Linked DNA regions of Spirulina subsalsa PCC 9445. Each later gene encodes a partner of the first gene's protein in a complex. Links are inferred from orthologs where the notes say so. Each region holds a gene or a part of one and is shown on either strand. Other genes may lie near its edges.

Region 1 (3,885 bases):
TTGGGCGGTATATTGGGAATTAGCGATAAAGTAATCTACCCGATTGGCGGAAATCACGTCCCACTGACGTAGATGGTGGAGGAGGTAGCGGGTGTAAAGACCGGGAAGGCCCCGTCCGAGGCGACTGTTTTTGAGGTAATCAAAGGTGAGATCCCAGGCGTACCGCATGGGACTGTGACAGTAACAAATATGGGGCTGATGGGGGCGGGTGAGGACTCCTTTGGCGACGGCGTGGGAGGAGGATAGGATGAGGTCATAATCTCGCAAGTCGAGTTGTTCAATGGCGAGGGGGAGTAGGGGTAAATATTTTTGTACGCCCCGGCGGGCGAGGGGTAGGTGTTGTAAAAAGGTGGTGCCGATGGTGCGACCGAATAAGTAACTCTGGGGATTGACCGATTCAAAATCAATCAGTGCATAGAGGTCTGCCTCAAGATGTTGGAGAATTTCCTGCACGACCAGTTCAGAACCTCCGGTGGCTTTGGGGGTTAACCATTCATGCACAAGCGCGATTTTCATTGAATAAGATTGTATTAAGATCGTAAGGTGACGGCGAATTGCTCTACTAGGGCATCCCGTACTTTTTGGTGAATGGGTTCTACTTCTTGGTCGGTTAATGTGCGATCGCCTGCTCGGTAGGCCAAACTAAAGGCTAAACTCCGTTGACCTTCGGGTACCCCCTTCCCTTGATACTCGTCGAAGAGTTCCACCTGCTCTAGGAGGGCTTTTCCGGCTTCCTCCATGGTTTGGGTGAGGGTTCCCACGGCTAAATCAAGGGGGGCGAAGAAGGCCAGATCCCGCTCTACGGCTGGATAGGGGGAATAGACCTTAAATTTAGTCGGTTCGTCGTGTTTCATTTGAGACAGTAGAACCTCGGCCTGGAGTTGGAACACATAAACCGCTTCGGGGAAGTTGCGATCGCGCTGGACTTGAGGATGCAACTGGCCAAAAATCCCTAACTCCTGTTCCCCCAGCCACAGGGAAGCGGTACGGCCTGGATGAAATAGCGCCTCAGTGCTACAAGGTTGATAGCTTACCGTCACCCCTAAACGACTAAAGGCACTCTCTAACAACCCCTTCGCCTCATACCAGGTCATGGGCGACCCCTTGCCGCTTGTAGTCCAGCGTCCCGAGGTGAAGTAATGACCCCCTAAAATCCCGGCGATTTCATCCGCTTCTCCCAATGTCCCACTTTCCGACTTATGGAAAATTCGCCCAATTTCAAAGGCATTTAACGCCCCATTCCCTTGGGACTGGTTATAGTCAAAGGCATCTAATAACCCATTGACTAACTCATAACGCAGGGCAGAATATTCACTCAGTAAGGGGTTAGCAATTACCACCTGAGCCATTTCCGGTTTCACGAGGGAATAGTGAACCACCTCCGTTAAACCAATGCCCCGCAAGGCCGCCCGAATTCCATTGTAGGCCTTGCGTTTGGGGGGCAGAATTCCCGGTTCTGTTTTGCGGGGTAAGGTATCACAAAAACGGTCATAACCGTATAACCGCGCCACTTCTTCAATTAGGTCAATTTCCCGTTCTAGGTCGCGGTAACGGTAGGGGGGAATGGTCACCTGCCAGACGGGTTCTGCTTCCCCGGTGGCTTTCAATTTACAGCCCAAGGCGCTCAGAATGCCTTCCACTTCCGCCGCTTCAATCTCCCCTAGCGCCTCCCCTTTCTTCACCTGACCTAAAACGGCCTGGAGACGGGATAAGCGGAGTTCAAGGGTGCGGGTCCAGTCCTGAACCGGGGGGCGGCTATCATCGGCCTGTTGGCTCACCACCTGACCCCCAGCCAACTTGGTAATCAGGGCAATCGCTCGCCCACAGGCGAGATCCAATTCTACCGGGTTCACTCCCCGTTCATAGCGGGCGGAGGACTCGGTTCTGAGGCCTTGGCGACGGGAGGAACGGCGAATGGCTACGGGGTCAAATAAGGCCGCTTCTAGGAGGAGGTTGGTGGTTTGGTCGTGGACTTCGCTTTCTTCGCCCCCCATGACCCCAGCCAGTGCTACGGGACGGTCATTCACGGTGATTAAGAGGTTTTGGGGGTCGAGGGGGCGGGTTTGTCCGTCGAGGGTTTGTAGGGACTCCTCCCCTTGGGCAAAACCCACGCCTACGGCTAATTCTGAGCTTTTAGTCAGGGTTTGCAGGCGATCGCGGTCAAAAGCGTGGAGAGGCTGTCCCCACTCCAACAAGACATAGTTCGTCACGTCCACCACATTATTGATCGGGCGAATCCCAGCACTCTGGAGGCGGAACTTTAACCAATCCGGCGAGGGGCCAATTTTTACCCCTTCAATCACCGTCCCAATATAAACCGGACAAGCTTGTTTTTCGGCCACCTGCACCGTTAAGCCCCCTTTCCCCGCCACCTTGGGCGTAGAGGCTTGGGGTAACTTAACTTCCCCTTGGGTCAGAGCCGCCACCTCCCGCGCTACCCCCACCATACTCAGGGCATCAGCACGATTTGCCGTTGATGTCAAGTCTAAAATCACATCATCCAGACCCAAATAGGGGCGGACATCACTCCCCACCGTCATTCCTTCCTCGGGGAAAATATGAATGCCCTCGGACTCCTTCGCCAGTCCCAACTCCGCCAAGGAGCAGATCATCCCCTCCGACTTGACCCCCCGGAGTTTCGTGGGTTTCAGCTTGAGGTCAATGGCGGGTAAATAGGTTTTAGGCGGGGCTACGGGGACAAAAATCCCCGCCTTGACATTGGGTGCGCCGCAGACAATCGTAGCGGGGGACGCTTGCCCCAAATCTACCGTACAGACACTGAGTTTATCCGCATTGGGATGACGCTGGCAGTCTAGAACCTTACCGACAACAACACCCTCTGCGAAGGCGCGACGATCGATAATCTCCTCTACCTCAAAACCTGCCAGCGTTAGCACTTCCGCCAATTGTTCAGGCGGGAGTTCCACGGGAACTAATTCCCGCAACCAGTTCAAAGAAATCAGCATTAAATCGTCGCTTCCTGCTCACGTCAATGTTTTATCGTAGCAAAAACTGGGCGGCTAAAGCTCTGCCGTTGTGTTAAAAATCCGTTGTCTAGCCAAGAGATTGGGAAAAAGTAGTATATCCTAGTGATAAGAGTCCAAGCGATGACCTAATTTTAAAATCTTGGGATACCCAAAAACTTATAAATTCCAGAGATAATAAAAACATAACCTGTTAAAAGACTGCGTATTTTCCACCAGTGGGAAATACTTGGATCAACCAACCAACACCTCCCCTTTCCCTGCCTGCTTGAGTACAGCCCCCAAGGGGCATTTCTACATTGGTGATGCTGAATGAGTTACTGCCTCAATCCCACCTGTCCTAAACCCAAAAACCCTGATAATGTGTCCGTGTGCCAAGCCTGTGGCAGTAAGTTGCTCCTGCGCGATCGCTACCGTGTTGCCAAAGGACTAGGACAGGGCGGATTCGGTGCAACCTTTCTCGCTGTTGACCTCCAGCTACCCGGAAACCCGCTCTGTGTGATTAAGCAACTGCGCCCCTCGACCAATGATCCCAACATTTTCCAGATGGCGCGAGAACTCTTTGAACGGGAAGCCACCACCCTAGGGAAAATTGGCAATCACCCCCAAGTTCCCCGTCTTTTAGACTACTTTGAAGACAACAAGATTTTCTATCTTGTTCAGGAGTACGTTAAGGGGAATAATCTCCAGCAAGAAATTAAACGGAACGGCCCGGTGAGTGAAGCCGGAGCTAGACAGTTTTTAAGTGAAATTCTGCCCATGCTTCAGTATATTCACTCACAAAAAGTGATTCACCGCGACATCAAACCCGCGAATTTAATTCGGCGAGAGCAAGATAAAAAATTAGTCTTAATTGATTTTGGGGCGGTGAAAAATCAAGTAACCCCCCAAACCCCCAGCA
Region 2 (3,615 bases), 2.4 Mb from region 1 along the record:
AGGAGCATCCCGAGTCTGTCATCAATAGAAGTTAAGGGAACAGGGAACGGGGAACGGGGAACAGGGGAGTCGGGAGTCGGGAATAGGTAATAGGTAATAGGTAATAGGTAATAGGTGATAGGGAATAATTATCAATTCTCCCCTGCTCCCCTGCTCCCCTGCTCCTCCGAGAGTAGCGGTTGCCACCAGTCAGGGTGATCTAAATACCATTGCACGGTAGCGCGTAGACCTTCGGCTAGGGTAACGGAAGGAGTCCAATGGAGTTGGGTAGCGATTTTTTGGGCGTTGATGGCGTAGCGACGATCATGGCCGGGGCGGTCTTTGACGAAGGTGATCAGTTCCTTGGAAGGACGCACAGGCAAACTGGGGGCGAGTTCATCCATCCGTTCACAGATCATCTGCACTAAATCCAGATTTTTCACTTCGTTGTTGCCGCCGATATTGTAGGTTTCGCCCGGTTTGCCTTGCTGAATCACGCGGTCAAGGGCGCTACAGTGATCCAAGACATAGAGCCAGTCGCGGACATTTTGACCATCGCCGTAGATGGGTAAGGGTTTCCCCAGCAGGATGTTGATACAAATGAGGGGAATGAGTTTTTCGGGGAAGTGATAGGGGCCGTAATTGTTGGAACAGTTGGTGATGAGGGTGGGGAGTTGATAGGTGTGGTAATAGGCGCGGACAAGGTGATCACTGCCCGCTTTTGAGGCGGAATAGGGGCTGTTGGGGGCGTAGGGGGTGGTTTCACTAAAGGGGGGGTCATGGGGTTCTAAACTGCCATAAACTTCGTCTGTGGAGACGTGGAGGAAGCGGTAGTGGTCGGGGGTGTTGTGTTCGACCCAATGATGGCGGAAGGCTTCAAGGAGGGTGAAGGTGCCGTTAATGTTGGTTTGAATGAAGGTGTCGGGGGCGAGGATGGAACGGTCTACGTGGGATTCGGCGGCGAGATGGGCGAGGGTGTCGATTTGTTCGCTGGCGAGAAGTTGGTCTAGGAGGGGGCGATCGCGAATATTGCCCTGTACAAAGCGATAATTAGGGTGGGTGTTGAGATCCTTGAGATTATCGAGGTTTCCGGCGTAGGTGAGGGCATCGAGAACAATCACGCGATCGCCCGGATAGGTTTTACACCAATAATGAACAAAGTTCGAGCCAATAAAACCGGCCCCGCCAGTAATAAGAAGAGTACGAGTCATGAGAGATTTCATGTTTGAACGCTTTTTAGGGTACAGCAGAGCGGCTTTTTAAAGCATCTCACCGGGAGAATCCCCCACCCCCCCAATTGATGCCCCGTTTGTCGCTAAACTAGAACTGTTGAAAAACCTGCATAACCAGCAATCAGCCCTGATGAGTGAAATTGAAGCGCAACTAACCCAACTGAAACAAGAAGCCACCGCCGCGATCGCCGCCGTCACCACCCTCGACGCTCTAGAACAACTGCGCGTCAATTATCTAGGGAAAAAAGGGCAACTGTCCCAAATCCTGCGCGGCATGGGCAAACTATCCGCCGAAGAACGCCCCCGCATTGGTGCGATCGCCAACGAAGTCAAAGAAGCCCTACAATACAGCCTTGACCAAGCCAACAGCCACCTTGAAAGCGCCCAAATTGCCGCCCAACTCGCCGCCGAAACCCTTGATGTCACCATGCCCGGTGTGAGTCGTCCCCTCGGTCGGATTCACCCCCTCAACAGCATCATTGACCGCGTGATAGAAATCTTTCTCGGTCTAGGCTACACCGTCGCCGAAGGCCCCGAAATTGAGAGCGACTACTACAACTTTGAAGCCCTCAACACCCCCCCTGACCACCCCGCCCGGGATATGCAGGACACCTTCTATCTGCCCCATGATCAACTCCTGCTGCGCACACACACCTCCTCCGTCCAAATCCGCTACATGGAACAGCATGATCCCCCCATTCGAGTGATTGCCCCCGGCCGCGTTTATCGTCGGGACACCGTAGACGCGACCCACTCCGCCGTTTTCCATCAAGTGGAATTATTAGCCATTGACCGAGGATTAACCTTTACCGACCTCAAAGGCACCCTGAAAGAGTTTGTTCGGCAAATGTTCGGCGAAGACCTCCCCATGCGCTTCCGCGCCAGTTATTTCCCCTTCACAGAACCTTCTGCGGAGGTTGATGTGCAGTGGAAAGGCAAATGGTTAGAGGTCTTAGGTTGTGGCATGGTAGACCCCAATGTATTAAAAGCCGTGGGCTATGATCCAGAAGTCTACACCGGATTTGCGGCCGGATTAGGGGTAGAACGCTTTGCGATGGTACTCCATCAATTTGATGATATTCGCCGTCTCTACAGTAGTGATTTGCGCCTCTTGCAACAGTTCTAAATTGATACTCTCACCGCCAAGCTATGCTGTGGCGGTAGATTTTTGAGAATTGACAATTATCAATTCCCCTGCTCCCTTCTTGGGTCTAGCGTCTGGTGTTTTTCAGCCAGCCCGAACAACTCACGCTTCAGCCGTTGCTTGAACGGGTAGGGGAGGGGTTCGGACTCTGTGACGCAAGACTTCTGGGTTGAAACGATACCCGACATTGCGCACGGTTTGGATGATGTTGGGGCGACGAGGATGAGCTTCTAGTTTCTTGCGCAGGGAAAGAACGTGGGTGTCAATGGTGCGGGGATTGTCGATGGCATTGGGCCAAGCGCGTTCTAGGAGTTCTGAACGGGTTAGGGCGTCTCCTTCGGCTTGGGCTAAAATGTAGAGCAGGCTAAATTCTTGGGGGGTTAGCTCAATAATTTCTTCTTCAAATTCGACGCGGCGCTGGACTAAATCAATGCGCAGATCCCCATAAATTAGGTAAAGCGGCACGGAAGACAAACGCAGACGACGACAAAGCGCATCCACCCGCGCCATAAATTCCTGCACTCCAAAGGGCTTAACAAGGTAGTCATCGGCTCCGGCTTTTAATCCGGCGACTATATCGCTCTGGGTGTTGCGAGCGGAGAGCATTAAGGTCAAGGATTGTTTCCGTCGGTACAACCAACGGCACATTTCTAGTCCGTCTCCGTCAGGGAGATCAGAATCAATCACGACTAAGGTGGGCTGACGATCTCTCAGAATGATTCTGGCTTGGGCAATTCCAGTCGCTTGTTGTACCCAATACCCGGCTTGTTGTAAATGCCAACCTAAGAGCGATCGCAGATGAGGGTTTCCCTCAATAATCAAAATCTTAGCTAAACCCACGTTACCTTGTTTTGTCCTTTTTCTAGGAGTGGACTACAATCTACCTTAGCTTATGTCATGATTTTGTAACGTCCGCTACTGAGGGAAAATGAGGTCGCCTGCACAATGACTGCCAAATCTTAAAATCTGCGAGGGGGTTAGTCGGTAAGATAAACTATAGATATAACAAAACTGGAGATATAACAAGACTATCGTTATACCTCTCAAAACCTCAGAGTATTCTGAAAACCCTTGACAACCTTGTAGTTTAATACACCGAACTCAACCTAACCGAACAGACTTCAGGTAACGGACTTCAGATCAAGGTACTTTAACTGGGACTTGATCTGAATGGACTTCTAACCAGTCACCCGGTTTACTGTAGTTGATTCTCTGAACTGATTCTCTGAACTTAGTTTCCTGTACTGACTCCTACTGTTG

Evidence for each region.
Region 2: the proteins of pheT (region 1) and pheS are in contact, whole or in part, in a crystal structure (PDB 6P24), measured with the Escherichia coli proteins. The link is inferred for Spirulina subsalsa PCC 9445 from one-to-one orthologs.

The regions. Positions count from the first base shown.
Region 1 is NZ_JH980292.1:286,982-290,866, reverse strand. What follows is about bases 249-3,273. They hold pheT (phenylalanine--tRNA ligase subunit beta), read right to left. Parts: upstream 2,967-3,273; coding sequence 531-2,966; downstream 249-530. Other genes in these bases: SPI9445_RS0101780 (glycosyltransferase), read right to left, coding at 249-516. Also shown: more of SPI9445_RS0101780, read right to left, coding at 1-248; SPI9445_RS0101770 (serine/threonine-protein kinase), read left to right, coding at 3,297-3,885.
Region 2 is NZ_JH980292.1:2,681,607-2,685,221, forward strand. The notes cover bases 585-3,339. They hold pheS (phenylalanine--tRNA ligase subunit alpha), read left to right. Parts: upstream 585-1,341; coding sequence 1,342-2,337; downstream 2,338-3,339. Other genes in these bases: rfbB (dTDP-glucose 4,6-dehydratase), read right to left, coding at 585-1,190; SPI9445_RS0112310 (response regulator transcription factor), read right to left, coding at 2,458-3,195. Also shown: SPI9445_RS25340 (hypothetical protein), read left to right, coding at 1-35; more of rfbB, read right to left, coding at 132-584.